DNA from 4 places in the Pantoea sp. R13S299 genome. Region 1 is predicted to be linked to each of the others. Evidence: predicted binding sites of a transcription regulator. Region 1 holds the regulator's gene; each other region holds the start of a gene.

Region 1 (8,001 bases):
CTGAAAGGTGAAGACGATATCGCGATCGGTAATCTGATCGGCGCCAACATTTATAATATTGCCATTGTGCTGGGCCTGCCGGCGCTGATTCACCCCGGCAGCGTCGACTATCACGCTTTCGCCCGCGATTACTGGGTGATGCTGGGTGTCAGTGTACTGTTTGCTCTGCTCTGCCTGCTGCGTCGCCGACGCGTTGGCCGCACGGCAGGCTTATTTTTACTCTGTGGTTTCTTCGTCTGGGTGACGCTGCTGTGGATGCAGCCGGCATTCATGGACGGCTAACAAGGACAGACTCACTATGTCATATCAGCAACCAACAGCATTTAATTTCCAGCAGGCGGGAAAAACCGTCCTGCGCATCGAGCGTGAAGGACTGGAACAGCTCGATCAATATATCAACGAGGATTTCGCCCGCGCCTGCGCCCTGATCTACGCCTGCCAGGGGAAAGTGGTGGTGATGGGCATGGGCAAGTCTGGTCATATCGGCAAAAAAATGGCGGCGACCTTTGCCAGTACCGGCACACCGGCCTTTTTTGTGCATCCGGCTGAAGCCAGCCACGGCGATCTGGGCATGGTAAGCAAAAATGATGTGGTCATCGCTATCTCCAACAGCGGCGAGTCGAACGAAATCCTCGCGCTGATTCCGGTATTGAAACGTCAGCATATTGCGCTGATCTGCATGACAGGACGACCTGACAGTGCGATGGCCCGGGTTGCCGATGTCCATCTGTGTGTCCATGTTCCGCAGGAAGCCTGCCCGTTGGGTCTGGCTCCGACCACCAGCACTACGGCCACGCTGGTGATGGGTGATGCACTGGCGGTTTCGCTGCTGGAAGCGCGCGGATTCACAGCGGAAGACTTTGCCCTCTCCCACCCAGGCGGTGCGCTGGGCCGTAAACTGCTGCTGCATGTGGCTGATATCATGCACAGCGGCGATGAGCTGCCGCACGTCACGCGTGATGCCTCACTGCGCGATGCGTTGCTGGAAATTACCCGCAAAAATCTGGGACTGACGGTCATCGTCGACGGTCTGATGAAAATTGAAGGTATCTTTACGGATGGTGACCTGCGCCGCATCTTTGATATGGGCATCGATTTCCAGCGCGCTACCATTGGAGAAGTGATGACGCCAGGTGGCATTCGCGTCCGGCCAAATATGCTGGCGGTTGAAGCCCTGAACCTGATGCAGACTAAAAACATTACCTCGATTCTGGTGGCCGATGACGACCGTCTGCTCGGTGTGGTACATATGCATGACATGCTGCGCGCTGGCGTAGTCTGAACAGGAAGAGAAAATGCAACAGGCAACTCCCCCGATTGAAACCTGCTATGGCCCGGTCACTGCTGACGTTATGGCGCGCGCCAGCAAGATTCGTCTGCTGATCTGCGACGTCGATGGCGTGATGTCCGACGGGGTGATCTACATGGGGAATAATGGCGAAGAGCTGAAGGCATTCAACGTGCGGGACGGTTACGGCGTGCGCTGTTTGCTGACCTCCGATGTGGAAGTGGCTATTATTACCGGCCGCAATGCCCGCCTGATGGAAGATCGCTGCAAAACGCTCGGCATCCGTCATCTTTATCAGGGACAATCCGATAAGCTTTTGGCCTATCGTGAACTTCTGGATAAACTGTCTCTTTCCGGCGAACAGGTCGCCTATATCGGTGACGACCTGATCGACTGGCCGGTTATGGCGAAAGTGGGATTAAGTGTGGCGGTGGCGGATGCACATCCTATCCTGCTGCCACGCGCGCATTATGTTACGCGGATCGCCGGTGGACGCGGTGCGGTTCGCGAAGTATGTGACCTGATCTTAATGGCGCAGAACAAATTTGAGGATGCCAAAGGGCAATCAGTATGAGTAAAAGCAGGCGTTGGATAACGCTGATTCTGACCTTGATTGCACTGGTTTTGATCGGCTGGAATCTTACTAACCAGGATGACGATGGCACCCCAGTCGATACGGGCAGTCAGTCGCCGACCTATACCAGTGCGGATTCACACACTGTGGTTTACAACCCGCAGGGCGCGCTGTCATATAAACTGGTCTCTGACAAAGTGACTTATTTCTCGGATGAGGAGCTGAGCTGGTTCGAAAATCCGGTGATGACCACTTATGATGAGAACAAAATTCCTACCTGGACGCTACGTGCAGATAAAGCAAAGCTCACCAAAGATCGTATGCTTTATCTGTATGGCCATGTTGAGCTGAATACGCTGACGCAGGATTCTCAGCTTGAGCGTATTAAAACGGATAACGCGCAGATCAATCTTGTCACTCAGGACGTTACTTCTGATGACCAGGTGACATTGTATGGCCGCAGTTTTAACTCCATCGGCATGAAAATGCGCGGCAATTTACGGACAAAAAACGCCGAGTTAATCGAGAAGGTCAAAACCTCATATGAAATTCAAAATGAACAAAAATAGCCTGAAGCTTTTACTGGCCAGCATGTTGCTGGCAACCAGCGTTCCGGCGCTTGCCCTGACCGGTGACTCGGATAAGCCCGTCAATATTGACTCGCAGAATCAGGCGCTGGATTTGCAGGGCAATGTCGCGACCTTTACCGGCAATGTCATCGTGACGCAGGGTTCAATCAAAATCACGGCGGATAAAGTCGTGGTGACCCGTCCTGGCGGCGACAGCAAGAAAACCATCGTTGATGCCTACGGTAACCCCGCTACTTTCTATCAGATGCAGGACAGCGGCAAACCGGTTCAGGGCCATGCCTCAAAACTGCACTACGAACTGGCTAACGATTTCGTTGAACTGACTGGCAATGCTTTCATTGAGCAGCAGGACAGCAACATCAAAGGCGATCGTATTACCTACCTGGTAAAAGAGCAGAAAATGCAGGCTTACAGCCAGGGCCAGAACAAGCGCGTCACCACCGTCCTGGTGCCGTCGCAACTTCAGGATAAAGGTACGTCCAACACCGGAAAGAAGAGTAACTGATAGCTATGGCCACATTAATCGCAGAAAACCTGGCGAAGGCATATAAAGGCCGTCGCGTGGTAGAAGATGTCAGTCTGCAGGTAAAGTCCGGCGAGATTGTCGGCCTGCTGGGTCCGAACGGTGCCGGTAAGACCACCACCTTTTACATGGTGGTGGGCATTGTCCCGCGTGACGCTGGCCGCATTGTTATTGATGATGAAGATATCAGTATCCTGCCACTGCATGCACGTGCGCGTCGTGGCATCGGCTATCTGCCGCAGGAGGCGTCGATTTTCCGTCGCCTCAGCGTCTACGATAACCTGATGGCGGTACTGCAGATTCGTGATGATCTGACCGAAGAGCAACGCCAGGATCGCGCCCGTGAACTGATGGAAGAATTCCACATCGAGCACCTGCGCGACAGCATGGGTCAGGCACTTTCAGGTGGTGAGCGACGTCGTGTTGAGATCGCGCGCGCGCTGGCCGCTAATCCTAAATTCATCCTGCTGGATGAGCCTTTTGCCGGTGTTGACCCGATCTCCGTTATCGACATCAAGAAAATCATTGAGCATCTGCGTGACAGCGGCCTCGGCGTGCTGATCACCGACCATAACGTACGTGAAACGTTAGCGGTCTGTGAGCGGGCTTATATCGTCAGCCAGGGACGCCTGATTGCGCATGGCACACCCAATGAAATTCTTGCGGATGAGCAGGTTAAGCGGGTTTATTTGGGTGAAGAGTTCAGACTCTGATAAGGTGTCGTTAATACCGATGTTTACCTGGGAACTACCATCCTGTCTATGAAGCAAGGTTTACAACTCAGGTTCAGCCAACAGCTGGCAATGACTCCACAATTGCAGCAGGCGATTCGTCTGCTGCAACTCTCTACGCTTGAACTCCAGCAGGAGTTACAGCTTGCACTCGAAAGCAATCCGCTGCTTGAGCAGACTGATCTGCATGAAGAGATCGACTCCCGGGAATCGTCGGAGTCTGAGGCGCTGGATACACGGGAAGCGCTTGAGCAGAAAGAGATGCCCGATGAACTGCCGCTGGATGCCACCTGGGATGAGATCTACACCGCGGGCACGCCTTCCGGCACTGGCACCGATTATCAGGATGATGAGTTACCGGTTTATCAGGGCGAAACCACACAGTCACTTCAGGACTATCTGATGTGGCAGGTCGGACTGACGCCTTTCAGTGACACCGATCGCGCTATTGCCACTTCTATCGTCGATGCTATCGATGACACCGGATATCTCACCGTTTCGCTTGAGGAGATCCTCGACAGTATCGGCAACGATGAGCTTGAAGCGGATGAAGTTGAAGCGGTGCTGAAACGCATCCAGCGCTTTGATCCTATTGGTGTTGGCGCGCGCGATCTGCGTGACTGTCTGCTGGTTCAGCTGTCGCAATATGCGCCTGAAACGCCGATGCTGGCAGAAGCACGCCTGATCGTCAGCGAACATCTCGACCTGCTGGCCAATCACGATTTCCGTAGCCTGATGCGGGTGACGCGCCTCAAAGAAGAGGTGCTGAAAGAGGCGATGCTGCTGATTCAGTCCCTGGACCCGCGTCCGGGTCAGTCGATCAACACCAGCGAGCCGGAGTATGTCATTCCCGATGTGCTGGTGCGTAAAGTCGGCAGCCGCTGGACGGTTGAACTCAATGCCGACAGCGTGCCGCGCCTCAAGATTAATCAGCACTATGCGGCAATGGGCGGCGCGACGCGCAACGACAGCGACAGCCAGTTCATTCGCAGCAACCTTCAGGAAGCCCGCTGGCTGATTAAGAGTCTGGAAAGCCGCAATGATACGCTGCTGAAAGTGACGCGCTGCATTGTTGAGCAGCAGCAGGCGTTTTTCGAGCAGGGTGAAGAATTTATGCGTCCGATGGTGCTGGCGGATATTGCCCAGGCCGTTGAGATGCACGAGTCGACAATTTCCCGTGTGACCACGCAGAAATATCTGCACAGCCCGCGTGGCATTTTTGAACTGAAGTACTTTTTCTCCAGTCACGTCAATACTGAAGGGGGCGGCGAAGCCTCCTCGACAGCGATTCGTGCCCTGGTGAAGAAATTAATTTCGGCGGAAAATCCAGCCAAACCCTTGAGCGACAGTAAACTGACCTCCATGTTATCTGATCAGGGGATTATGGTGGCACGGCGTACCGTCGCCAAATATCGTGAGTCTTTATCCATCCCGCCATCGAACCAGCGTAAACAACTGGTTTGAAAGAAATGAGAAGGAAGACCTATGCAGCTGAACCTGACCGGGCAACACGTTGAAATCACTGCGCCTCTGCGTGAATTCGTTAACGGTAAATTTGCCAAACTGGAACACTATTTTGAACATATCAATCAGGTCTATATTGTCCTGAAGGTTGAGAAAGTCACTCAGGTGGCGGACGCAACCCTACACGTGAATGGTGGCGAGCTGCACGCCACATCCGAAGCGGAAGATATGTATGCGGCAATTGATGGGTTGATCGACAAGCTCGCCCGTCAGCTGACCAAACACAAAGATAAACTGAAAAAACACTAACCTTCACGCTAGCGACGCGCGCCTCGCGCGCAGAGCCGACAGGATGGGGCGGATAATCCGCCCCGTTTTGTCATCTGAGCAAGCGCCGTTTGTCTCAGGCGTTAAGACGCGCTGGCGGTGAATGGCCTGGTGAACACGCAAGTGAAACGATAATGAACAACGATCTCACACTGGAATTGAGCACAGTGCTTTCGCCAGACTGCACCCGCAGCGGCGTACACTGCCAGAGCAAAAAACGTGCGCTGGAAATCATCAGCGAACTGGCCGCTAAGCAGCTCAACCTGCCGCACCAGACGCTTTTCGAAGCGATCCTGACCCGAGAACGCATGGGCAGTACCGGTATTGGTAACGGGATAGCCATTCCTCACGGCAAGCTGGAAGAGGATACGCTGCGCGCGGTTGGGGTGTTTATCAGCCTCGAACAGCCGATTGCGTTTGATGCCGTCGACAACCAGCCAGTCGATCTGTTGTTTGCTTTACTGGTCCCGGCTGACCAGTGCAAAACACACCTGCACACCCTGTCACTGGTGGCGAAGCGTCTGGCAGATAAAACGGTCTGCCGTCGTCTGCGAGCTGCGCAGAGTGATGAAGAGCTCTACGCCATTATTACGGAAGTCCAGACAGAGCAGTAACGCGTCTTTACCGGCCGGGAGCCGGTTTTAAAACGGGAGAGAAGGTCATGGTGCTGATGATCGTTAGCGGTCGTTCAGGCTCGGGGAAGTCAGTGGCACTCCGTGCACTGGAAGATATGGGGTTCTACTGCGTTGATAACCTGCCGGTCGTGCTACTGCCTGAGTTAGCTAACTCACTGGCTGAGCGCAATATTTCGGCAGCGGTCAGTATCGACGTGCGTAACATGCCTGAATCCCCGGAAATTTTTGAAACCGCACTGAATAATCTGCCTGACACATTTTCACCTCAGCTGCTGTTCCTTGATGCCGATCGCAACACCCTGATTCGTCGCTACAGCGATACGCGCCGTTTGCATCCCCTCTCCAGCAAAAACCTGTCGCTGGAGAGCGCCATCGATGAAGAGAGCGATCTGCTGGAGCCGCTGCGCTCGCGTGCCGATCTGATTATCGATACCTCAGAGATGTCGGTGCATGAACTGGCAGAGATGCTGCGTACCCGCCTGCTCGGCAAGCGTGAACGCGAGCTGACCATGGTGTTTGAATCCTTTGGCTTCAAACATGGCATCCCGATCGACGCTGATTATGTGTTTGACGTGCGCTTTCTGCCCAACCCCCACTGGGATCCGAAACTGCGCCCGATGACCGGCCTCGATCGTCCGGTGGCGGCCTTCCTTGATCGTCACACTGAAGTGCATAACTTTATCTACCAGACGCGCAGCTACCTTGAACTCTGGCTGCCGATGCTGGAAACCAATAACCGTAGCTATCTTACCGTGGCGATTGGCTGCACCGGTGGCAAACACCGTTCAGTCTATATCGCAGAACAGCTGGCGGATTACTTCCGTTCGCGCGGTAAGAATGTTCAGTCACGCCATCGCACGCTGGAAAAGCGCAAATCATGACCGTCCGACAAACTGTAGAAATCAAAAATAAGCTGGGCATGCACGCTCGTCCGGCAATGAAGTTATTTGAGCTGGTGCAGAGCTTTGATGCCGAAGTGTTGCTGCGTAATGAAGCGGGCACGGAAGCCGAAGCCAGCAGCGTGATTGCGCTGCTGATGCTCGACTCGGCTAAAGGCGGGCATATTGAGATTGAAGCCAGCGGCCCGGAGGAAGTTCCGGCGCTGGCTGCGGTCATTGAGCTTTTTGAAGCGGGCTTCGATGAAGATTAAGGCTTAATCGAGCTTATTACGCTGCAGGAAGCCCTCGCCGCCCAACTGGCGCATCTGACGCAGTATCCACTGCTGCCGCTCTCTGACATAACCGGAGGGCGCAGCAGCACGATAACGAATTGGATTAGGCAGAACTGCCGCCAGCAAAGCGGCGTCGGCTGCGGTCAGCCGGCTGGCTGGCTTGTGGAAGTAGCGCTGCGAAGCTGCCTCAACGCCAAAGATGCCCGGCCCGAACTCTGCAATATTGAGATAGACGGTCAGAATGCGCCGCTTTGTCCAGACTGTCTCAATCCCTACCGTCAGACCCGCCTCCAGACCTTTGCGGACCCAGCTGCGACCATCCCAGAGAAACAGATTCTTCGCCGTCTGCTGTGACAGCGTGGACGCCCCGCGCATCCGGTTGTCGCTCTTATCCAGTACGGACTCAATCGCCGCGACATCAAAGCCCCAGTGAGTGGGAAACTTTTGATCTTCTGAGGCGATAACCGCCAGTCCCATCCAGGGCGAAATCTCGTCATGGCCAACCCAGTCTGAATGGGCGACATAACTAAAATCACCGCGTAACCAGGCACCGATCTGTCGTTCAGCCATCACCGCCGAGAACGGCACCGGTAAGAATGAAAAAAGCAAAATTCCCGCCAGCCATACTCCCAGCCATACCAACAGCACGCGAACAACAATACGTCTGATACGCTGTCCGACGCTTCCTTTATGCTTGT
Region 2 (8,001 bases), on a different contig from region 1:
TGGCGCTGGCCTACTTCGCCCGGACGGATATCGTCGTAATGGCTGAAAGTAGAGTAGAGCAGACCGGTACCGGAAGTCATGGTCATGAATTCGTTACGGAAGCCAATCAGGCCACGGCTTGGGATCACGTAGTCGAGACGTACGCGGCCTTTGCCATCCGGATCCATGTTTTTAAGATCGCCTTTACGCTCGCCCATGGCTTGCATAACGGAACCCTGATGCGTTTCTTCGATATCCAGCGTGACGTTTTCGAATGGCTCCTGTTTACGGCCATCGATTTCGCGGAAGATAACTTTCGGACGGGATACCGCCAGCTCGAAACCTTCACGACGCATATTTTCGATCAGAACTGACAGGTGAAGTTCACCGCGACCTGATACGCGGAACGCGTCAGAGTCTTCAGTTTCTTCAACACGCAGTGCCACGTTGTGAACCAGTTCTTTGTTCAGACGCTCAAGGATCTGACGTGAAGTCACGTACTTACCTTCTTTACCGCAGAACGGTGAGGTGTTGACGTTAAAGAACATGGTTACAGTTGGCTCATCGACGCTCAGTGCTGGCAGCGCCTGCACGTTCTGTGGATCACAGATAGTGTCAGAGATGTTCAGCTCGCCCAGACCGGTGATAGCAATGATATCGCCCGCTTCTGCCAGATCGCTGTCGATACGCTCAAGACCCAGGTGAGTCAGGACTTTACCGACTTTACCGTTACGGGTTTTGCCTTCGCTATCGATGATAGTGACTTGCTGGTTAGGCTTAACTTTACCGCGCTTGATACGGCCGATGCCGATCACGCCCAGGTAGTTGTTGTAGTCCAGCTGAGAAATTTGCATCTGCAGCGGGGCATCAGACTCAACCTGCGGAGGTGCAACGTGGTCAACGATTGCCTGGTACAGCGGGGTCATATCGTCAGCCATGTCGGTGTGCTCAAGACCTGCAATACCATTCAGCGCAGAGGCGAAAATGATAGGGAAGTCGAGCTGTTCGTCAGTGGCATCCAGGTTTACGAACAGGTCAAATACCTGATCAACAACCCAATCCGGACGCGCACCAGGGCGGTCTACTTTGTTGATAACCACAATCGGCTTCAGACCATGCGCGAACGCTTTTTTGGTCACGAAGCGGGTTTGCGGCATAGGGCCATCCATCGCATCTACAACCAGCAGCACCGAGTCCACCATGGACATGACGCGCTCAACTTCACCACCGAAGTCGGCGTGTCCCGGGGTATCAACGATGTTGATACGGTAGTCATTCCACTTAATGGCGGTGTTTTTTGCGAGGATGGTAATCCCACGCTCTTTCTCCAAATCATTGGAGTCCATCACGCGCTCTGTTGCTTCGGTACGGGCATCAAAAGTACCGGATTGTTGCAGCAGTTTGTCAACCAGGGTGGTCTTTCCATGGTCAACGTGCGCGATGATGGCGATGTTACGCAAATTTTCGATCACAGCTTTGCCTCAGGCATTAGAAATAGCGCGTTATTGTACACTGATTAAGCGGAAGACTGAACACCATCACACTTTTCACTGAAAGTTTATTAGATAGACGCAAATTTGCCCTGTTCCCGGTGCAGAAAATGCACTAAGTTGGTCTTATGCACCAAAATAGTGCCAGAAGATCACCATAAAGCACCTTAATGGTGCAACAAAACCACCGTGGTGCAGCCGCTTTATGACAAAAAGGTGCAGCACAAGGCGATTTAAGCAACATCGGGAAAGTTGGCACAGAATTCGCTTTATCTAAATCAAGCGTAAACGCCAGTCAGATGTCGGTTGAAGAGCGTGCCGGAAGAGGTTGGTCAGGGAGTGGTTTTCCCGCAACGGATTCCGGAAACGACGTTTCCTCGCCATGTAGATAATGAAAGACCATTTCCAGGAGAGTTGAGTATGTCCGCTGAACACGTTCTCTCGATGATGAACGAGCATGAAGTTAAGTTTGTTGACCTGCGTTTTACCGATACTAAAGGTAAAGAACAGCACGTTACGATCCCTGCTCACCAGGTAAACGCTGACTTCTTTGAAGAAGGCAAAATGTTCGATGGTTCGTCTATTGGCGGCTGGAAAGGCATTAACGAATCAGACATGGTGCTGATGCCTGACGCCACCACGGCAGTCATGGATCCTTTCTTCGAAGATTCTACGCTGATCATCCGTTGTGACATTCTTGAGCCAGGCACTATGCAGGGCTACGACCGCGATCCACGTTCTATCGCTAAGCGCGCTGAAGATTACCTGCGCTCTTCCGGCATCGCGGATACCGTGCTGTTTGGACCAGAACCAGAATTCTTCCTGTTTGATGACATCCGTTTCGGTTCATCGACTTCCGGTTCACATGTGGCTATCGACGATATCGAAGCGGCATGGAACACCGGTAAAGAGTACGAAGGCGGTAACAAAGGTCACCGTCCAGGTCTGAAAGGCGGCTACTTCCCGGTTCCACCAGTAGACTCATCACAGGACATCCGTTCTGCCATGTGTCTGACAATGGAGCAGATGGGCCTGGTTGTTGAAGCGCATCACCACGAAGTGGCGACTGCAGGTCAGAACGAAGTGGCAACCCGCTTCAATACCATGACCAAAAAAGCCGACGAAATTCAGATCTACAAATATGTCGTGCATAACGTTGCCCACGCTTACGGCAAAACGGCGACCTTTATGCCGAAGCCAATGTTTGGCGACAACGGTTCAGGCATGCACTGCCACATGTCACTCTCTAAAGGTGGCCAGAACCTGTTTGCCGGCGATAAGTACGGCGGCCTGTCTGAAATGGCACTGTTCTACATCGGCGGTATCATTAAGCACGCTAAAGCGATCAACGCCCTGGCGAACCCGACGACCAACTCTTACAAGCGTCTGGTCCCGGGTTACGAAGCACCGGTTATGCTGGCTTACTCTGCCCGTAACCGTTCAGCCTCAATCCGTATCCCGGTTGTTGCCAGCCCGAAAGCTCGTCGTATCGAAGCGCGCTTCCCGGATCCAGCGGCTAACCCATACCTGGCGTTCACCGCGCTGCTGATGGCTGGCCTGGATGGCATCATCAACAAAATCCATCCTGGCGACGCGATGGATAAGAACCTGTATGACCTGCCACCGGAAGAAGAAGCTGAGATTCCAAAAGTTGCAGGCTCTCTGGAAGAAGCGCTGAACGCACTGAACGAAGACCGCGAGTTCCTGACCCGTGGCGGTGTATTCACTGACGAATCGATCGATGCTTACATCGAACTGCGTAAAGCAGAGATGGATCGCGTTCGCATGACGCCACACCCGGTTGAGTTCGAGCTTTACTACAGCGTCTAACTGGTCAAACGATTTTGTTGCCGTGGAAACTTTTAGCCCATCTCCGGATGGGCTTTTTTCTCCGCGAATTCACCGTTCATTCGCCCTCTTTTCGGCTTTAAGACTAAAATGCACCTAATTAGTGCAGAGGAACGTTGTATGGCAACTGGCTCTCTGCCCGATGCAGGGCAGATTCTCAACGCTTTAATCAACAGTATTTTGTTGGTGGATAACGATCTGGTTATTCATTACGCCAACCCGGCGGCGCAGCAATTACTGGCGCAAAGCTCACGCAAACTGTTCGGCACGCCGTTACCGGAATTAACTGGCTACTTTTCGCTGAATATCGAGGTGATGCGCGAGAGTCTTGAGGCTGGCCAGGGATTTACTGACAGTGAGGTCACGCTGGTGGTAGATGGTCGCGCGCACATTATGTCGCTGACCGCCCAGCGGTTACCCGATGGCTTAATTCTGATGGAGATGGCGCCGATGGATAATCAGCGTCGCCTCAGTCAGGAGCAGTTACAGCACGCCCAGCAGGTGGCCGCTCGCGATCTGGTTCGCGGCCTGGCCCATGAGATTAAAAATCCGCTGGGCGGATTGCGCGGCGCGGCACAGCTTTTATCCCGCGCCCTGCCCGATCCCTCGCTGAACGAATACACCAAAGTGATTATTGAACAGGCAGACCGGTTGCGGAATCTCGTTGATCGTCTGTTAGGGCCGCAGCAGCCGGGCATGCACATCACGCAGAGCATTCATCAGGTGGCCGAACGGGTGGTCAATCTGGTGTCGATGGAGCTGCCGGAGAACGTCTCGCTGGTGCGGGATTATGATCCCAGCCTGCCGGAACTGCCGCACGACCCCGACCAGATCGAACAGGTGCTGCTTAACGTGGTACGCAATGCGCTTCAGGCGCTGGGCGACGACGGTGGCACCATTATTATCCGCACCCGCACGGCTTTTCAGCTGACGCTGCACGGCACGCGTTATCGCCTGGTCGCACGAATTGATATTGAAGATGATGGCCCCGGCATTCCGGCCCAGCTGCAGGATACGCTTTTTTATCCGATGGTCAGCGGACGTGAAGGCGGAACCGGTTTAGGCCTCTCCATCGCCCGTAGCCTGATTGATCAACATTCAGGAAAAATAGAATTTAACAGTTGGCCGGGACACACCGAATTTTCGGTTTACCTGCCTATTCGCCAGTGAGGTTTCTATGCAACGAGGGATAGTCTGGATCGTCGATGACGATAGCTCCATCCGCTGGGTGCTTGAACGCGCGCTCACTGGAGCCGGTTTGAGCTGCGCGACTTTTGACAGCGCAAGCGAGGTGCTGGATGCCCTCTCAACCAAGACCCCGGACGTTTTACTGTCAGACATTCGCATGCCCGGTATGGATGGTCTGGCGCTGCTGAAACAGATTAAACAGCGTCATCCGATGCTTCCGGTCATCATAATGACAGCGCATTCGGATCTGGATGCCGCCGTCAGCGCTTATCAGCAGGGTGCCTTTGATTACCTGCCTAAACCGTTTGATATCGATGAAGCCGTTGCGCTGGTTGAACGTGCTATCAGTCACTATCAGGAGCAGCAGCAGCCGCGTAATCAGCCGGTCAGCGGACCGACCACCGATATCATTGGTGAAGCTCCCGCGATGCAGGATGTGTTCCGCATCATCGGACGGTTATCGCGCTCTTCGATCAGCGTGCTGATCAACGGCGAGTCAGGTACCGGTAAAGAGCTGGTGGCGCATGCGTTACATCGCCATAGCCCGCGCACCAAAGCGCCGTTTATCGCGCTGAACATGGCGGCGATCCCCAAAGATTTGATTGAGTCAGAACTGTTTGGTCACGAGAAAGGTGCCTTTACCGGAGCGAACCAGATTCGTCAGGGCCGTTTTGAGCAGGCGGATGGCGGCACGCTGTTTCTGGATGAGATCGGTGATATGCCGCTGGATGTGCAGACCCGTCTGCTGCGCGTGCTGGCCGATGGTCAGTTCTATCGCGTCGGTGGCTATGCGCCGGTGAAAGTGGATGTGCGTATTATCGCGGCGACCCACCAGAACCTGGAATTACGCGTACAGGAAGGCAAGTTCCGTGAGGATCTGTTCCACCGCCTGAATGTTATTCGCGTGCACCTGCCGCCTCTGCGTGAGCGTCGTGAGGATATCCCGCGTCTGGCGCGTTATTTCCTGCAGGTAGCGGCCCGTGAGCTGGGCGTGGAAGCGAAGATTCTGCATCCGGAAACCGAAACAGCCTTAACCCGGCTGCACTGGTCCGGTAACGTGCGTCAACTGGAGAACACCTGTCGCTGGCTGACGGTGATGGCTGCGGGTCAGGAAGTGCTGATTCAGGATCTGCCCGGCGAACTGTTTGAATCCAGCACCCCGGAAAATCCGGTGCAGTCGTTGCCTGACAGCTGGGCAACGCTGCTGGCACAGTGGGCCGATCGTGCCCTGCGTTCCGGTCATCAAAATCTGCTGTCGGAGGCACAGCCAGAGATGGAGCGTACGCTGCTCACCACTGCGCTGCGTCATACGCAAGGCCATAAGCAGGAAGCGGCACGTTTGCTGGGCTGGGGACGAAACACGCTGACGCGCAAGCTGAAAGAGCTGGGCATGGAATAAGCGGTTTGGTACGGGCTGGCGTCATCTGCCAGCCCGTTTCTTCAGATAACGCGAGAGAACTGCTGCTGACGCGCTTTCTGGCGCAGATAGCGATCAAAGCACATGCAGATATTGCGGATCAGTAACCGGCCAATCCCCGTCACCTCCAGTCCGCCAGCCGTTTGTACCACCAGCCCGTCAGCGATTAACGGTTTCAGCAGCGCCAGGTCCTCAGCAAAATAGTCACTGAAGCAAATTCCCCATTGTGTTTCCGTCGCGGCGAAATCCAGCGAGAAGTTACAAATCAGCGTTTTAATCACGTCACGCCGCAGGCAATCATCATCGGTTAAGGCGATACCGCGCCACAGACCATTTCCCTGTTGTTCCACACAACTGTACCAGGTATTCAGGTCTTTCTGGTTCTGCGCATAACTGTCGCCAATCATGCTGATAGCAGAGACGCCAAGCCCCAGTAAGTCACTGTCGCCCTGCGTCGTGTATCCCTGGAAATTGCGATGTAACTGCCCTTCACGCTGCGCGATGGCCAGCTCATCCTGCGGCTTCGCAAAGTGATCCATTCCGATAAACTGGTAGCCCTGCTGAGTCAGCGTCGCAATGGTCTGCTGCAGGATATCCAGCTTTTGCTGAGCGGTAGGCAGTTCATCCTCTTTGATTTTACGCTGTGCCGCGAACATCGCCGGCAGATGCGCATAGTTAAACACGCTAAGGCGATCCGGGTTCAGCGCCAGGACCCGCTCCAGTGTCCAGGCAAAGCTGGCGGGCGTCTGCAGGGGCAAACCATAGATCAGGTCGATGCTGGTTGAACTGAAGCCCTGTTCACGGGCGCGCGCCATCAGACCGAAAATGACCTCTTCGTCCTGCATCCGGTTAACCCGTTCCTGCACCGATTTATTGAAATCCTGCACACCCATACTCAGACGATTGAACCCCAGCGATCGCAGGTGATCAATCACATCAAGCTCAATTTCCCGGGGATCAACCTCGATCGACATTTCGGCATCATCGGCCACGCTGAAGTGTTGCTTCAGCAAACCGACCAGGCGCGAGATCTGCGCATTGTCGAGAAAGGTTGGCGTGCCGCCACCCCAGTGAAGCTGCGTGACCTGACGCTGACGAAACAGCGGCGCACGCTGAATAATCTCCTGCTCAAGCACATCCAGATAGCGGTCCGCTTTGTGGCGCTGACGCGTCACGATCTTATTGCAGCCGCAGAAGTAGCAGAGACGATGGCAGAAGGGAATATGGACATAAAGCGACAGCGGACGGTCGGGATAACGCGCTACAGCACGCTGGAAATCAGTTTCCGCATACTGCGCGCTGAACTCCAGCGCGGTGGGATAAGAGGTGTAACGCGGGCCAGCGTAATTGTATTTTTCAATTAACGCCTGATCCCACTCAATCTGCTGCGATGGCATGCTCACTCCTTCCGGTGACGTCGTCTGAGAGAAGGTCGCGAAGAAGAGGAGATGAAAGGTGAGCGGGTTGAGACCCGACGTAAACGTTGCTTCAGCCGCGACAGGCGTCGTAGTTTAAACAATAACCACAGCAGATAACATGTCGCCAGCAGCGCGAAAATTGATCCAGGCCAAAACATTGTTGTTTACCTGATAAGCGCGGCATGCGGAAACCGCATGCCGATCAAATTTGCTTAGTTGCCCTTCAGCAGACGGTACATATCTTCTTCTGCCTGCTCATCTTCGGCATCATCCATCACAATGCCTAACTGCTCCATCAGTTCGTCGATACGGTCCAGCGAGGCATCCAGCCAGCCCTGATCTTCAGCCGACAGCGTTTCGCCATTTTCCAGCCGATCCAGCAGCGCATCCAGACGCTCGTCATTTTCCAGCTTCGCCAGCTCTTCTTCGGGCGTCAGGCGCACTTTCTTCTGAGCTGCTGGTTTTTCCGCGCTTTTCTTTGGCTTAACGGCTGCGGTTTTCCCCTCAGCAATCAGGGCAACCGGCTTTTTACTGCCGATGCGTGGATCTTTCACGTTGTTCGCCTGACTTCCGCCATTGCTTTCGGACGCCGCCGGATTAGCACGGCTGCCAGATGCATGTCCGCGATGCTTTTTATCACGTTTACGATCGCGTGCTTCAT
Region 3 (8,001 bases), on a different contig from region 1:
AAAGCAGGATGTGTTGTCGTCGGCGCGCATAGTCTCGATAGCATTAATGCTGCTGCAAATCAGCTCATTGTGGGCAGAGACACTCGCACAGCAACATACGAGGCAGCAACAGCAATTGCCAAATCCTTTGGAGCAGATGACGATACTGCGATGAAAATCGGCCTTACTGTCGATATCGCTGTTCCACTAGGATTTGCACTTGGTATCGGCGCAAGCCGGGTAGCAGCAGTAAGGGCTGGCCGCATCAAACTTACTGAGCATGAGTCAGTCACGGGTTTGAAACCCGGCGGGCATACGCTTTCCACACATGTTGGCAAAAGCGATGCAGAGCTATTATCCCGCTTTGAAGCCAATAAGCGTTTGCAGTATTCCACCACCTTTACCAACGTGAAGGTAGCCGAAGAAGCCATATCGAGAGCGATTTTTGCTAATCGGGACGTTATAAAATCGGCCCTTAGCGGAGGCAGGCAGGGAGCCAGGCTAACTATACGCAATGCATCTGGCAAAGCGATTGGCTACGGTTTCCGGCGCGGGAGTAACCAGCGAATAGTCATGACAAATGTGAGAGTTGTTATAGAGTTTCAGCAATATAACGGCAAACTCTATTACATTCTCACTGCATTCCCGGATCTATAGGTACAAAATGCAGAAATTCCACTTTCTTGACCAACTGATTTTCAGTTATTTCAACCAGGACGCAGACATCATTAATGATGGCGAGGATACGGTCGAAGGCATAGTACGGCTATTCAAAAAGTCAGTACCAGACTGGATGCTTAAAGATCTCGTCGAAGAAGTTGATGATTTTATCTCAGCCTATGGTGACGGTGCTGAAGAGGAGTTCAGGAAACGATATGGGTTTGATTTTGCCCCTGAACTTTGGGAAACCACGGCTTATGAATTCCTGATGACTGTTCGTCAGATCTCGTCAGAGAAATGAGGCTTTTAGGAATCTATTTTTTAGTTGATGGTGAAAATAACCCTCATTGAATTACTGAGAGCCCGCAAGGTGAAAGCCTGGCGGGCTTTTTTGTATCTTCAATTTGACCAGCGAAATCTTAAAGCAGCCGGGACCCCAACCGTCCCGGCCACGATTCAACGCTAAAAACTATAATCCACAGCCGCAAAATACCTTCTGCCATCTTCGTTATAGCTGTAGTCGTCGCGGTTGAGATCTTTATCAGTCAGGTTCAGAACCCCTGCACGGATCTTGAACGCTTTATTCACCTTATACGACCCGCCGGTATTCCAGATGGTGTATCCGCCCGGCGTAGCGTTGCCGTCGGTTACGGTGCGGCTTTTGCCTTTGTAATTCGCGGAAAGATAGAAACTCCAGTCCTCCAGCGGTTTCCAGTCGAGTGTCGCATTACTGGTGTGGAACGGCAGTTCGGATAACGGTTTGTTGCCGCCGTTACTCCGGTCGCGGGCGTCGTTGTAGGTGTAATTCAGTTTGAGGTTCAGCTTGTCGGTGACCGGCAGACCGAGTTCAGTTTCCAGCCCACGGATGCGTGCTTTATTCACGTTGTAATAACGGAAAATCGGATTGCCGCTGGCATCAAATCCGGCGAAGTTCTGATAGGTCTGCGCCAGGTTGCGGTTAGGGATGCGGATAACCGTAATCATGTCGTCGATGTCGTTCTGGAACACCGTCGCACTGGCGGTCACATCTTCGAGCAGGCCTTCCTCACCGGCATAATACAAACCGAATTCCACGCTTTCGCTGGTTTCCGCTTTCAGGTCTTTACTGCCGACAACACTACAACTGCCGCGGCAGGAGGAACTTAGCCAGTCGGGGCTGAGCTGCAGCAGAGAAGGCGCTTTGAAAGCGGATGCCCAGCCGCCTTTCATCGTGATGGTATCAGTCGCGTTGTAGACCAGATAAGCACGCGGGCTCCAGTTGACGCCGTAGTTTTCGTGGTCATCCATACGCACGCCGCCGGTCAGCGCCAGGTTTTCGAAGATGTGCCATTCATCTTCAAGGAACAGCGCGTACTGGTTCGCCTGCGTGCTGCCGCCGTTTTTCATATTTACCGCGTCTTCCAGTTTATCGTTACGGTATTCGCCGCCGAACGTCAGGAATTGGGCGTAATCACCCAGCGGGATCACGACTTTGCCGTCAAGGGAATTGTTTTTCGAGGTGATGGTTTCGGCGTTTTTATTTTCGATTTTTTCACCGTAGAAACGCAGTTCAGTGTTCGCCACTCCCCAGCGGCCATTGTGGCCGAGCGAGTAGTTTTCACGCTCGATACGGTTTTTATCCAGCGTGTCAGAATCACGATCCTGACGATCCATCCCGTAACCAAACGTGATGTCCTGATCTTTGTCCGGCGTCAGTGAGAATTCGACGTTGGCGTTGCGCGATGTGTAGCCTTCGATACGCGGCTGACCGGTGCTGCCGCTGGCAGAACTGGCTTGATCTTTCTCACGTTTACCCAGCGCACCGTAAACTTTCACGCCCAGTAAATCGTCGACCAGCGGGCCGCTGGAAAAAAAGTTACCGTTGCCGCTGTCGCCGCGATCACGGTGTTCCTGAACGGTGGTATCGGCGCTCAGCGTGCCGTGCCATTGCGTACCGACTTTACGGGTAATGATGTTGACCACGCCGCCCAGCGCGTCGGAGCCGTACAGGGACGACATCGGCCCGCGCACCACTTCAATACGTTCAATCGATTCCGCCGGGATCCAGCTCAGATCGAAATCGTTATGGCGGAAAACGGCGTTGCGGGAATTAACACGTTTGCCGTCGACCAGGATCAGCGTATAGCCGCTGCCCAGTCCGCGAATGCTGACGCCCTGACGGTTGTCGCTCTCATTAGTGATCTGTACGCCGGGAACCTCTTTCAGCACGTCTTTCAGGTTTTGTACCGGTTTCTTCTGCAGATCTTCGCGGGTGATGACGCTGATACTGGCAGGCGCATCTTTAAGGTTCTGTACAATCGAAGAAGCAGTAACCACCATCTGCTCTTCATTTTCTTTCACTTCGCTGGCGTCTTCCGCCATCGCCGGCATCGCTGCAGCAATCAGTTGTGCGAGCAGCCCGGCTTTAACGGCCGGTGTAAATTTAATCTTAACCATCTCTTCTCTCCGTGAGATAAATGGCCCCGGCAGCCGGGGCAAAGTCCCTTTTACTCGGTCCAGTAAGTGCCGGTCGGTTCGACGGCAAGGAACTGTTTATAGAGTTGTTTTTGCGTTTGCTGCGGATCGAGATCGGCAAACTTCTGCGGATAAAATGCTTTGGCGAAGAACTGCACGGCCAGCACGTTATAGGGGGAGTTGTAGTAGTTATGCCAGATGCCAAAACTGCGGCCATCTTCGACAGCTTTCAGCGTGCTAATGCCTTTACGGGCCAGCAGCGGCTTCAGGCTGGCGCTCGCCTGTTCGGGTGTAGTCTGCGCGCCCAGCACTAAACCGGCGGGGAGTGGATCGCCCGCTTTCGGCGGCTTCGCTCCTCCGCTGACCAGATAGACATCCGGCTGCGCGGCGATGACTTTCTCCAGATTCACCTGACCAAGCGCGCCAGGCAGCAAGGGTTTAGCGATATTCACGCCGCCCGCCAGATCGATAAAATCACCCATGTTGCCGTTACCGGCTGAGCGGCAACATTCATCCGCTGTCGAGGCGCGCAGTTCGATAAAGACTTTCGGCTTACCCTGCTGAGGAATATTGCTGGTCACATCGATGACGCGTTTGATGTTGTCCTGATAAAAGCGGATATAGTCCTGCGCCTGCTTCTCACGGTTCAGGACTTTGCCCAGCAACTCCATACTTGGCAGGGTGTTTTTAAGCGGAGAAGTGCGGAAATCGACAAACACCACGGGCACACCGGCGCTTTGCAGCTGTTTCACCAGCTCACTGCCTTTGCCCGGCCCATGACCTGACAAACCGAAGATCGCCAGCTGCGGATTCAGCGTCAGCACTTTTTCCGGGCTGATGGTGTCGGCACTTGTCGTGCCAATTAGCGGGATATTGTCGATTTGCGGAAATTTCGCCCGATAAGTAGCGTAAGTTTGCGGGTCAAGCTTACGGAAATCGCCCTGCCAGCCGACGATACGGCCAAAAGGTTTCTGGCCTTCGAGCAGTGAAAGAGCGAAGAACAACCGGCCCTCTCCGAGTACGACACGCTGAACATCATCCGGCACCGTGACCGTGCGCCCCGCCACGTCTGTAACGGTGACCGCCTGTGCTGTGAGACTGATTAAACCAAAGGTGAGACCGGCAGCCATCTTTTTGCCGGAAAGCGCTTTAAATATTCTCTGCTGATAATTCATCTTCTTCCGATTCCTTTTCGTTTCCCTGAAGAAGACAAAACAATAATGAAAACGATAACGGTTATCAATTCGATTTACATACAAAACAGACTACGCCGTTAAGCGCCATATTAAGACACTCCCGCACAGAGCCTGCACCAAAACGGGGCTTTTAACGCTGCAACATCACGACTTTGCACCGTTCCGCTTCTTCTTATGCTGGCACAGTTTATGCTTGGATAGATTCACAGCCTTTAACGTCTGCGAGGTGACGATGCTGAATATCAATCTCTCCGCTTCACCCTTTTTTGATGAGATGCTTCTGGCTGAAGGCGAACACCGTGACCACTACGCCGCCTACTGGCAATGGCTGCAACAGGCTGATCACCTGGCTATACAGCGCAAGCGGGAAGAAGCCGCCCTCCTGTTTCACCGGGTAGGGATTACGTTCAATGTCTACGATGATGATAATGGTGCTGAACGGTTGATCCCGTTCGACAGCGTGCCACGTATTATCCCGGCCGCCGAGTGGGCCATGCTCGATGCCGGCATCCGCCAGCGTGTGCAGGCGCTCAATGCCTTCCTCTACGATATCTACCATGAGCAACATATTCTGAAGGCGGGAATCATTCCGGCAGAACAGGTTCTGGCTAACGAACAGTATCAACCCTGTATGCAAGGCGTTGATCTCCACCGTGATATCTATGCACATATTGTCGGCGTGGATATGGTGCGCAACAGTGATGGCGAATATTACGTCCTGGAAGATAACCTGCGTACCCCCTCCGGCGTCTCTTATATGCTGGAGAACCGCAAAATGATGATGCGGCTCTATCCGGAACTGTTTGCGCAGCAACGCATTGCTCCCGTAGAACGCTATCCGTCGCATCTGCTACAAACGCTTCGCGAAAGCTCACCCATTAACGATCCTACCGTGGTGGTATTGACCCCAGGCCGCTTTAACAGCGCTTACTTCGAACACAGCTTCCTGGCCCAGCAAATGGGCGTTGAACTGGTTGAAAGCGCCGATCTGTTCGTTAAGGATGGCATGCTGTTCATGCGCACGACTGCCGGGCCATGCAGAATACATGTGATCTATCGTCGGGTTGACGACGCCTTCCTCGATCCACTGGCGTTCCGCCCGGACTCCATGCTCGGCGTACCGGGCCTGCTGTCAGTTTACCGGGCGGGCAATGTCGTCCTGGCCAACGCTATCGGCACTGGCGTGGCTGATGACAAGTCTATCTACCCCTACGTACCGGATATGGTGCGCTTTTATCTGCACGAAGAACCGATCCTCAACAACGTGCCAACCTGGCAGTGCAGGCATAAAAATGAGCTGTCGTATGTGCTGGCCAACCTCGAAAAAATGGTCGTGAAAGAGGTTCACGGCGCTGGCGGTTACGGCATGTTGATTGGCCCCGCCGCGAGCAAAGCTGAGCTTGCCCACTTCCGTGACCTGTTGCTGGCGCGTCCGCAGAATTACATCGCGCAAAACACGCTGGCGTTGTCCACCTGTCCCACTTTTGTCAACGACGGCCTGGCACCCCGTCATATCGATCTCCGACCCTTTGCGCTCAGTGGCGCGGAGATCCGACTGGTGCCCGGCGGGCTTACCCGCGTCGCCTTGATGGAAGGATCGCTGGTTGTCAATTCGTCACAGGGCGGCGGAACCAAGGACACCTGGGTACTGGAGGATGATCTATGCTGAGCCGGACAGCGAGTGAACTCTATTGGATGGCCCGCTATCTGGAGCGGGCGGAAAATATCGCCCGGGTGCTGGACGTCACCAACAAGCTGTCGATGATGCCCATCCGCAACGGGGGTAATCATGATCTGCTGGTACCGCTCAACCTGACCAGCACCACCGAGTTGTATGCTGAGACCTGGCCGACACTGACGATGCCCAATCTGGTCAATTTTTTCGCCCTGGATAGCCGGAACTACAGCAGTATTTTCAGTTGTCTGCAGATGGGCTGGAACAACGCGCATGCCGTACGTGGCAGCCTGTCATCCGAAGTCTGGGAATGTATCAATGCCACCTGGATCGCGATGAAATCGATACGCCGTCAGGGTATCGGCTCAGACGGTGCAGACGCCTTCTTTGACTGGGTGAAAGAGCGATCTCATCTGTTCCGGGGTGCCATGTTCGGTACCCTGCTCCGCAGCGACGCGATGCACTTTATCCGTCTCGGGACGTTGCTGGAACGGGCTGATGGCACCGCGCGTCTGCTGGAGGTGAAAAACAGACTGATGGATATTGATGACGATCCAGTGCGCGAATATTACCGCATGGACACATTGCTGCAGGCGGTAAGCGCGCGCGAAGCCTACCATAGTATTTATAAGCAGCCCCTGAGCCGGGATACCATCACCGAACTGATGATCCTGCGCAACGAGCTGCCACGTTCATTGCTGGCGTGTATCAACGATATGGTTCAGCAACTGGAGCTGATTGGTGGCCGTGCAAACCAGCCACGCCGCCTCGCGCACATCCTGCACGCCGAGCTGCGCTTCAGTTCCATGAAAGACCTGAACAGAATCGGGCTGAACAACTGGCTGGAAACCTTTCTCGTCCAGTTAGACGATATCGCCGAAAGTATTCATCACACGTATCTGGAGGCGCAATGAAACTTAGCATTGAGCACAACACGCACTACCGCTACGACCAGGCGGTGCAACGGAGTATCCAGTACCTGCGACTGACGCCTCAGGAATCACCTCATCAACGCATACTTTCCTGGGAACTGACCTTGCCGGAAAAGGCGGTTTGCACTACGGATGCCTTCGGCAACATCATGCATGTGCTGACACTCGATGAACCGCATGAGTCCATCACCATTCAGGCACACGGCGTGGTGGAGATTGAACACGGCATTGAAGATCAGGCTCAGGGGCATCTGTCGCCGCTGGTCTTCCTGCGCCACAGTCCGCTGACCCAGCCCGATGCAGAGATTCGGGATTTTGCCCTGCGCTACTATCAGCCCCAGGCGATTCTGGCCGCCCTGGAGAACCTGATGGGAGACCTGCTGCTCAGGATGCCTTACACGCCCGGTTCTACCCTGGTAACCGACAGTGCCGCTGAGGCTTTCGCCGCCCGTACCGGCGTGTGCCAGGATCATACGCATGCCTTTCTGAGCTGCTGTCGTAGCCTGAATATACCGGCGCGCTACGTTAGCGGTTACCTGCACAGTAAAGATTCTACCCATGTCGCGACTCATGCCTGGGCCGAAGTCTGGGTGGAAGATCGCTGGCACTGCTTTGACATCACCAACAATACCCGTATGCCTGATCAACACCTTAAGCTTGCCGTCGGCATTGATTACCTGGATGCCTGTCCGGTGCGCGGTTTACGGATTGGCGGGGGATACGAAGATATGTGCGCGATTGCCGCCGTACAAATGATGTAAATTGACCTGTAGCGACTTGCTGATGGTGAAAACTTCATGCACGCTTATGGCGTGCAAATCTTTTTTTGAAGGAAGTGTGGTATGACCTATTGTGTGGCCATGCGCCTGTCATCCGGGCTGGTCTTTGCATCCGATTCACGGACTAATGCTGGCGTGGATCATATTTCCACCTTCCGTAAACTACATGTGTTTCATCAGGACGGCGATCGTACGCTGGTGCTTCAGACTGCCGGTAATCTGGCGACCACTCAAAGTATTATCAGTCTGCTGCGACACCGCAGCAGGAATGCCGACTGTGCCAATCTGCTGAACGCCTCCAGCCTTTACGAGGCCGCGTCGCTGAT
Region 4 (8,001 bases), on a different contig from region 1:
TAAGACGTTCGCCCAGCCCGACCTTCTCCAGCATCTGCGCGGCCAGTTCCCGGCACTCGGCTTCGCTTTTCTTCAGCACCCGGCGCGGCGCCAGCATGACGTTTTCCAGCGCCGTCATATGCGGGAACAGGTTGAAGCTCTGAAACACCATCCCGACCGAGCGGCTGATTTCACGTGCCTGCGAATCGCGGTCAGTGATTGTCATTCCGCCGAGCTTGATGCTGCCCTCCTGATAGCCTTCCAGCCCGTTCATGCAGCGCAGCAGCGTGCTTTTGCCCGATCCGCTACGACCGATGATCGAGATCACCTCGCCCATGTCGATATCCAGATCCACGCCTTTCAACACATGGTTGTCGCCGTAATATTTTTGCACCTGATTAATGGTGATGAGCGGCATTGAATTTTTTCTCCAGATACTGGCTGTAGCGAGACAGCGGATAACACATCAGGAAGTAGCCCAGCGCCACCAGCCCAAAGACTTTAAACGGCTGATAGGTCACGTTGTTCAGAATGGTGCCGGCTTTCGTCAGCTCGATGAAGCCGATAATCGACGCCAGCGCGGTGCCCTTGATCACCTGCACCGCGAATCCTACAGTCGGCGCGATACCGATACGGATCGCCTGCGGTGCCACCACCCGCCACAGCGTCTGACCAAAGGTCAGGCCGAGGCAACGCGACGCTTCCCACTGCCCTTTCGGCAGGGCGCGGATGCTGCCGTACCAGATGTCGACCAGAAAGGCGCTGGTGTAAAAAGTCAGCGCCAGCGAGGCTGCGGTCCAGGGCGCGACATCAATACCAAACAGGCCAACGCCGAAAAACGCCAGGAACAGCTGCATCAGCAGCGGCGTGCCCTGAAACAGCGCGGTGTAACCCCGTATCACGCGCGTCAGCCACTTACGTTGCAGCAGACGCAGAAACAGCAGCGGCAGCGTCACCAGCGTTCCGCCGACAAAAGCCACCAGCGACAGTAACAGGGTCCAGCGCGCCGCCAGCAGCAGGTTGCGCAGGATGTCCCAGTCGGTAAAGGTCGTCATCATGATGGCTGCACTCCAAACCATTTACGGCCAATCGCCAGAAGCAGATGGCGCATCGCTATCGACAACGCCAGGTAGATCAGCGTGGTCACCAGATAGACCTCAAAACTTAAGAAGGTACGCGACTGGATCAGGTTGGCAGCGAAGGTTAGCTCCTCATAGGAGACCTGCGACACCACCGATGAGCCCAGCATTACGATGATGCACTGACTTACCAGCGCCGGATAAATGCGCTGTAACGCAGGCGGCAGCACGACCCGCAGAAACGTCTGGCTGCGGGTTAATCCCAGCACCCGTCCCGCTTCCCACTGCCCTTTAGGCGTCACCTGAATCCCGGCGCGGATAATCTCGGTGCTGTAGGCCCCGAGGTTGATGAGCATCGCCAGCAACGCCGCCTCGCCCGCGGTGAGTTTCATCCCCAGCGCAGGCAGACCGAAAACGATAAAGAACAGTTGCACCACGAACGGCGTATTGCGGATCAGCTCGACATAGATGCCCCACAGGCGGCTCATCCAGCTGGGTTTGCCGCTGCGCAGCGCCGCACCCGCAATGCCCAGCGCCACACCACCGGTGGTCGCCAGCACCGTCAGCTGGATGGTGACCCACAGACCGGAGAGCAGCTCCGGCCAGTAAGGCCACAGGGCGGGAAAGTTAAGTTGCCCGGTCATGAATCCGTCCTCAGGCGCCGAGGTTGGCGGGCAGCGGCGCTTTCAGCCACTCTTCTGACAGTTTATTCAGGGTGCCATCTTTGATGCCCTGCTCAATCAGCTCATTCACTTTGGCTTTCAGCGCTGGCTCATCTTTCTTCAGGCCGATAAAGCAGGGTGAATCTTTCAGCATGAACTGCGCGACGGGCGCTTTGGCCGGATTCTGGCGCGCAATGGCGGCGACGACCAGGTTGCCGGTTGCGACATACTGCACCTGACCGGAGAGATACGCAGACAGCGTGGTGTTGTTGTCTTCGTAGCGTTTCACCTGCGCATCTTTCGGGGCCACTTCGCTGAGCACCATGTCCTCTACCGCACCGCGCGTGACGCCAATCGACTTGCCGCTCAGGGCTGAGGCCGCTTTGATTTCATCGCCCTTCGGACCGAATACGCCCAGGAAGAACGGCGCATAGGCGCGGGTAAAGTCGATAACTTTCTCACGCTCAGCATTTTTACCCATGCTGGAGATGACCAGATCGACCTTGTCGGTTTGCAGATAAGGCACGCGGTTGGCACTGCTGACCGGCACCAGCTGCAACTTAAGTTTCATCTGCTTAGCAAGATATTTTGCCGTGTCGATGTCATATCCCTGCGGCTGCAGGTCCGTGCCGACCGAGCCAAACGGCGGGAAGTCCTGCGGCACGGCAACGCGGATGACGCCGCGTTTCTGGATATCCTGCAGTTGATCGGCCAGCGCGCTTCCCGCCTGAGCCATCAGTAATGCCGCTGTCGCAACCGCCAATAAAACTTTTTTCATTATGCACCCCGGTGAGATTAACGTGAAACAAAAGATTCTTTGACATGCAATCTGCAACTAATGTGCCAATGCGGACGGCAACAGAAAAAGGGTTAAGCAGCAGAGAGTTCAGCAGAAATCGGGCGTAATCGGGGCGACTACGCCGTAAGGGGCGTGTTCTGAAATGGGGCAAAGCACCAAAATGGTGCCTGTTAACGGTGCTCCAGCTCGTCGAACTGCTGGTAAAGATCGGCGATCTGATGAATACGCTGACGTCCCTGAGCCAGCATTTCATGCAGCAGGGCATTGGCGATCAGGTTTACCAGACTCATGGCCGCACTGTAACTGTCAAAGGCGGAGACGCTATCCAGCGGCGTACAGAGCTGCCAGCGCGCCAGCGCAATCACCGTCTGCGCCTGCGGCTCACACAGCGCCAGCATCGGGACACCGGCAGCCTGGAGCTGCTGCATCAGCGGACGAATGATGCGCGCACGACGACGAAATGCCATCACAATCACCATGTCGTCCAGCGTGATATCCACCAGCTCCTCAGCCAGCGTCTGGCCCGGTTGCGGCAGGATATGCACCTGTGAACGCGCCTGCACCAGCTGCTGGCGCAGATGGAGCGCCACCGGATAGGCATTGCGCATGCCGATGATAAACACGCGCTTAGCCTGCGCCAGTTGCTGGATGACCTCGTTGAAGTGCCGGGCATCCAGGCTGTTTACCCACTGCGTCAGGTTAGCCATCTCCTGCTTGTAGTGGCGCGCCAGCAGCGTATTGCCCTGCACCGCATCCCGGTTATCGGTCAGCGGCATGCCGCTCTGGCGCAGGATGCGTAACTCATCACGCATATCCTTGTACTTCTCGTAGCCCAGACGTTTAAACAGCCGACTGACCGTGGCTTTCGACACACCGCTGAGCCGCGCCAGCTCGGCGCTGTTGTAGCTGATCAGGTCATCGAAGTGGTCAAACACGAAGTCGGCGATGCGCTGCTCCTGTGGAGAGAGCTGGGGATAGTGACTTCTGAGTCGTTCATCAAGCTGTTTCATAAGGCGTCCTGTAACTTTTGTTTCAGCAGAAGCTAGCACAATTTACGCCAGGTTAACCGGCGCATTGTCAGGCCGGGGGGAAAACTGGAACAGCTCTTGCTTTGATATGGGTTCTGTCACCCAAAGAACGAGAAAAAGATGATTCAAAGCAATATGGCCCCGCAGGGGATGGCGGTGACGCCACACCATCTGGCGAGTGAAAGCGCACTCGCCGTGCTGCGTGATGGCGGTAATGCCATTGAAGCGATGGTGGCTGCTGCCGCGACTATCGCCGTGGTCTACCCGCACATGAACGGACTGGGCGGCGATGGTTTCTGGCTGATTCTGCCGCCCGGCGGCGATCCCGTCGCTATCGACGCCAGCGGCGCAGCCGGTTCGCTGGCGCACCGCGATTTCTACGCCGATCACCTGAAGATCCCGCATCGCGGGCCGAAAGCGGCGCTGACCGTGGCCGGAACGGTCAGCGGCTGGCAGGAGGCCCTGACGCTCTCTGCGGAGATGGGCACCCCGCCACTGCCGCTAGCGCGTCTGCTGCGTGATGCGATTCGCTACGCCGCCGACGGCATTCCGGTGACCGCTTCACAAAGCGCCGCCACCGCGACGTTCCGCAGTGAGTTGCAGCATCAGCCCGGTTTCAGCACCAGTTTTATGCCCGACGGCGATGTGCCGCAGCCGGGCAGCCGTTTTACCCAGCCCGCACTGGCTAACTCTCTGAGCCAGCTCACCGAAGAGGGACTCGACAGTTTTTATCGCGGTCCGCTGGCTCACCATATGGCCGATGAGATGGCCACGCTCGGCATGCCGGTCACGCTGGCCGATCTGCAGCAGCACCGCGCCCGCCGCACGACGCCGCTGCATCTCACCCACAGCGAAGGCGACATCTGGAATATTGCCCCGCCGACGCAGGGCATGGTGTCGCTGGCGATCCTCGGCATCACCGATCGTCTGGAGATGGCGGAGGCTGACGAGGCGCAGACGGTGCACCGCATCGTTGAAGCCACCAAGAAAGCCTTTGCCCTGCGCGACAAACACATCACCGATCCGCGTCACGTCACCGAAGATTTGCAGGCGCTGCTGGATAGCGATCACCTCGCCACGCTCGCCAGCCAGATCACCGATGGAGAAGCGGCAGCCTGGGGTAACGGACGCGGACCGGGCGATACGGTCTGGATGGGCGTAATGGACAGCAGCGGTCTGGCTGTCTCCTTTATTCAGAGCATCTACCACGAGTTTGGCAGCGGTGTGGTGCTGCCCGGCACGGGCATTACCTGGCAGAACCGGGGCGCGGCATTCAGCCTCGATCCTGAGCACCTGCTGGCGCTGGCGCCCGGCAAGCAGCCGTTCCATACCCTGAATCCTGCCGCCGCACGGCTGAAAGATGGCCGGACAATGGTGTATGGCGCAATGGGCGGAGATGGACAGCCGCAGACCCAGGCGGCGATTTTCACCCGCCATGTGATCCAGGGCCTGCCGTTACAGCAGGCGGTTAGTGCGCCGCGCTGGCTGCTGGGCCGGACCTGGGGGCAATTGTCAGACTCGCTGAAACTGGAAGGCCGCTTTGACGACGAAACGGTATTGATGCTGCGTCTGTGGGGCCATGAGGTGGAGCTACTGCCGGACTTCAGCGAATCCGTGGGCCATGCGGGCGCGATTGTGCGTCACAGCAACGGCATGTTTGAGGGCGCAAGCGATCCGCGCAGTAACGGCAGCGCCGCCGGTTTTTAACAGGAGCGAATCATGAATCAACACGACTGGACCAGCTACATCGGCCATATGGAGCAGATCCTGCAACTGGAACTGGATGACGCCCGCCGCGCAGAACTGCTGATCCAGCTGTCGCGCATCGCAGAATTGGCGGCGCCGCTGATGGCGTTTCCGCTGGATGACCGGCTGGAAGTGGCAGGAGTATACCGGGCATGAGATTAGGTGATGTTTCGATTCAGACCCTGCAACGGGCGATCCAGCAGGGTGAGATCAGCGCGCTGGAGGTGGCGACGAGCACGCTGCAGGCGGTTGAGCAGCATAATCCGGCGCTGAATGCCTGGACGGAAGTGACCGGGCCGCGCATGTTAAAAGAGGCCAGCGAGATTGATGCGCAGCGGCAGCGCGGCGAAACCCTGCCACCACTGGCGGGCATCCCGTATGCGGTGAAAAACCTGTTTGATGTGGCGGGTCACAGCACGCTGGCCGGTGCCAGTCTGTTCCGCGATCGCCCTGCGGCACAGGCAGATGCGTTTGCCGTCGGGAAACTGCGCCAGGCGGGTGCGCTGCTGTCGGGCATGCTGAACATGGATGCCTACGCCTATGGTTTTACTACCGAAAACACTCACTATGGTGCGACGCACAACCCGCGCGATCTGAGCCGCGTGGCGGGCGGCTCGTCAGGCGGTTCTGCGGCTGCCGTCGCCGCCGGTCTGGTCCACTTTTCACTGGGCACCGACACCAATGGCTCGATTCGGGTGCCTGCCTCGCTGTGCGGTATTTTTGGTCTCAAGCCCACCTTTGGCCGCCTGTCACGCAGCGGCAGCCATCCGTTTGTCGCCAGCCTTGACCACATCGGTCCGCTGGCGAGGCGGGTTGAAGACCTGGCACTGGTGTATGACCTGTTACAGGGCGCAGATCACGCCGATGCGTTTCAGGCTGACCGTCCGCTGGCCGCGACGCTGCCGGGGCTGTCACAGGGCCTCGAAGGATTACGCTGCGGCGTGCTGGGCGGCTTTTTTACGCGCTGGTGTGATGAGGATGCCCGCGCTGCCGTTGCGGTGGTTGCGGCAACGCTTGAGGCACAGGAAGAGGTATTGATGCCGGAGGCGGAGCTGGCTCGCTCAGCCGCGTTTATCATGACCGCCGCTGAGGGCGGCAATCACTATCTGCCAGCTCTGCGTCAGATGCCGGAGCAGTTTGAACCAAACTCCCGCGAGCGTCTGCTGGCGGGTGCCATGATGCCAGGTGCCTGGTATGTGCAGGCGCAGCGTTTCCGTCGCTACTTCCAGCAGCAGGTGTTACCGCTGTTTGATCGCTTCGATGTGCTGATCGCTCCGGCGACGCCCTGCAGTGCGATCACCATCGGTCAGCAAGCCCTGACGATTCAGGGTGAATCGCTGCCCGCTAAAGCAAGTATGGGGATGCTGACGCAGCCAATCTCCTTCCTGGGATTGCCGGTCTGTACCGTGCCGCTGGCGACCCGAAGTGGCCTGCCGATTGGTTTACAGCTTATCGCCCGGCCGTTTAACGAAGAGGCGGTATTACGCGCCGCCTGGGCACTGGAACAACAGGGCATCACGATGCCGCAAATGAATATGGCAGGAGCCTGATGAACAGAGAGATTAATTTACCGCAGGTGCTCAGCGAAGTGACGGCGCAGTTTTATCGCTACGAGCAGGCGCTGGTCAGCAATGATGTGGACGAACTGGATGCGCTGTTCTGGCACGATCCGCGAACCGTACGCCTCGGCGCGGGTGAGAATCTGTATGGCATTGATGAGATTCGGGCCTTCCGTGCCGCGCGCCCTTCTGCCGGGCTGGACCGGACGCTGCGAAACACCGTGATTACGACTTTTGGTGAGGATTATGCGGTCTGCAGCACTGAATTTACCCGCACCGGCAGCGATAAGATTGGCCGTCAGCAGCAGACCTGGGTGCGAATGCCCCATGGCTGGTGCATCGTGGCGGCGCAGGTCAGTCTGATGAGCTGACGGCTTCCGGCGCTTCGCCCGGTTGAGTGGGGTAAGCGCCGGAACCGGCTTAAGGAGCCGGGTGGGTAGCGATCCAGTGGTCAGCAATCTGCTGGCGGGTACAGATCCAGACGTCGTCGTGCTGCTGGATGTGATCGAGGAAGTTCTGCAGCGCGCGGAATTTGCCAGGACGCCCCAGCAGGCGGCAATGCATACCGATCGACATCATCTTCGGCGCCGTTTCCCCCTCTTCGTACAGCACATCGAAGCTGTCGCGCAGATAGGTGAAGAACTGCTCGGCGGTATTAAATCCCTGCGGCGAGGCAAAGCGCATGTCGTTACACTCCAGGGTGTAAGGGATAATCAGGTGCGGTTTCACCGTACCATCCTGACAGGTGACCTGGGTCCAGAACGGCAGATCGTCGCCGTAGTAGTCACTGTCGTAGCTGAAGCCACCCTGCTCTACCACCAGCCGACGGGTGTTCGGGCTGTCCCGGCCGGTGTACCAGCCGGTCGGCGCTTTACCAAACAGATCCACCAGCACATCGACCGCCTGCTGCATATGCTGACGTTCGGTTTTTGCATCCATGCCCTGATAGTGGATCCAGCGCCAGCCATGGCTGACCACATCGTAATCCGCCTGTTTGATCGCCTCGACGACTTCCGGATGACGCGCCAGCGCCATCGCCACACCAAACACGGTTAATGGCAGGCCGCGTTTCTGAAATTCATTGTGGATGCGCCAGAATCCGGCGCGGGAGCCATATTCATACAGCGACTCCATCGACATGTGCCGATC

Evidence for each region. Region 1 encodes sigma-54, which starts transcription at its own class of promoters, with help from an activator protein. Its sites were predicted from a motif close to GTTGGCACANNTTTCGCTNT; they were not measured.
Region 2: glnA (glutamate--ammonia ligase) is a predicted target of sigma-54. The motif match lies at 1,721-1,740, and genes of this name have one in related genera.
Region 3: ACN1CO_RS10815 (circularly permuted type 2 ATP-grasp protein) is a predicted target of sigma-54. The motif match lies at 4,466-4,485, and genes of this name have one in related genera.
Region 4: ACN1CO_RS00090 (gamma-glutamyltransferase family protein) is a predicted target of sigma-54. The motif match lies at 3,613-3,632, and genes of this name have one in related genera.

What each region holds. Positions count from the first base shown of each region.
Region 1 covers NZ_JBLYEF010000002.1:172,347-180,347, reverse strand. Annotated here, with positions in the region: gene ACN1CO_RS11820 (calcium/sodium antiporter) at 1-282, shown strand, start outside; gene kdsD (arabinose-5-phosphate isomerase KdsD) at 299-1,282, shown strand; gene kdsC (3-deoxy-manno-octulosonate-8-phosphatase KdsC) at 1,296-1,862, shown strand; gene lptC (LPS export ABC transporter periplasmic protein LptC) at 1,859-2,431, shown strand; gene lptA (lipopolysaccharide ABC transporter substrate-binding protein LptA) at 2,406-2,957, shown strand; gene lptB (LPS export ABC transporter ATP-binding protein) at 2,963-3,688, shown strand; gene rpoN (RNA polymerase factor sigma-54) at 3,737-5,170, shown strand; gene hpf (ribosome hibernation promoting factor) at 5,192-5,479, shown strand; gene ptsN (PTS IIA-like nitrogen regulatory protein PtsN) at 5,632-6,111, shown strand; gene rapZ (RNase adapter RapZ) at 6,159-7,013, shown strand; gene npr (PTS phosphocarrier protein NPr) at 7,010-7,282, shown strand; gene mtgA (monofunctional biosynthetic peptidoglycan transglycosylase) at 7,286-8,001, opposite strand, start outside.
Region 2 covers NZ_JBLYEF010000007.1:8,536-16,536, reverse strand. Annotated here, with positions in the region: gene typA (ribosome-dependent GTPase TypA) at 1-1,451, opposite strand, end outside; gene glnA (glutamate--ammonia ligase) at 1,890-3,299, shown strand; gene glnL (nitrogen regulation protein NR(II)) at 3,438-4,487, shown strand; gene glnG (nitrogen regulation protein NR(I)) at 4,495-5,904, shown strand; gene hemN (oxygen-independent coproporphyrinogen III oxidase) at 5,946-7,319, opposite strand; gene yihI (Der GTPase-activating protein YihI) at 7,553-8,001, opposite strand, start outside.
Region 3 covers NZ_JBLYEF010000001.1:2,253,974-2,261,974, forward strand. Annotated here, with positions in the region: gene ACN1CO_RS10795 (RNase A-like domain-containing protein) at 1-636, shown strand, start outside; gene ACN1CO_RS10800 (contact-dependent growth inhibition system immunity protein) at 644-940, shown strand; gene cirA (catecholate siderophore receptor CirA) at 1,102-3,075, opposite strand; gene ACN1CO_RS10810 (ABC transporter substrate-binding protein) at 3,126-4,268, opposite strand; gene ACN1CO_RS10815 (circularly permuted type 2 ATP-grasp protein) at 4,522-5,958, shown strand; gene ACN1CO_RS10820 (alpha-E domain-containing protein) at 5,952-6,878, shown strand; gene ACN1CO_RS10825 (transglutaminase family protein) at 6,875-7,657, shown strand; gene ACN1CO_RS10830 (peptidase) at 7,739-8,001, shown strand, end outside.
Region 4 covers NZ_JBLYEF010000001.1:10,268-18,268, reverse strand. Annotated here, with positions in the region: gene ACN1CO_RS00115 (amino acid ABC transporter ATP-binding protein) at 1-397, opposite strand, end outside; gene ACN1CO_RS00110 (amino acid ABC transporter permease) at 378-1,034, opposite strand; gene ACN1CO_RS00105 (amino acid ABC transporter permease) at 1,034-1,702, opposite strand; gene ACN1CO_RS00100 (transporter substrate-binding domain-containing protein) at 1,713-2,498, opposite strand; gene hpxU (MurR/RpiR family transcriptional regulator HpxU) at 2,690-3,529, opposite strand; gene ACN1CO_RS00090 (gamma-glutamyltransferase family protein) at 3,668-5,254, shown strand; gene hpxX (oxalurate catabolism protein HpxX) at 5,267-5,449, shown strand; gene ACN1CO_RS00080 (AtzE family amidohydrolase) at 5,446-6,843, shown strand; gene hpxZ (oxalurate catabolism protein HpxZ) at 6,843-7,223, shown strand; gene puuE (allantoinase PuuE) at 7,273-8,001, opposite strand, start outside.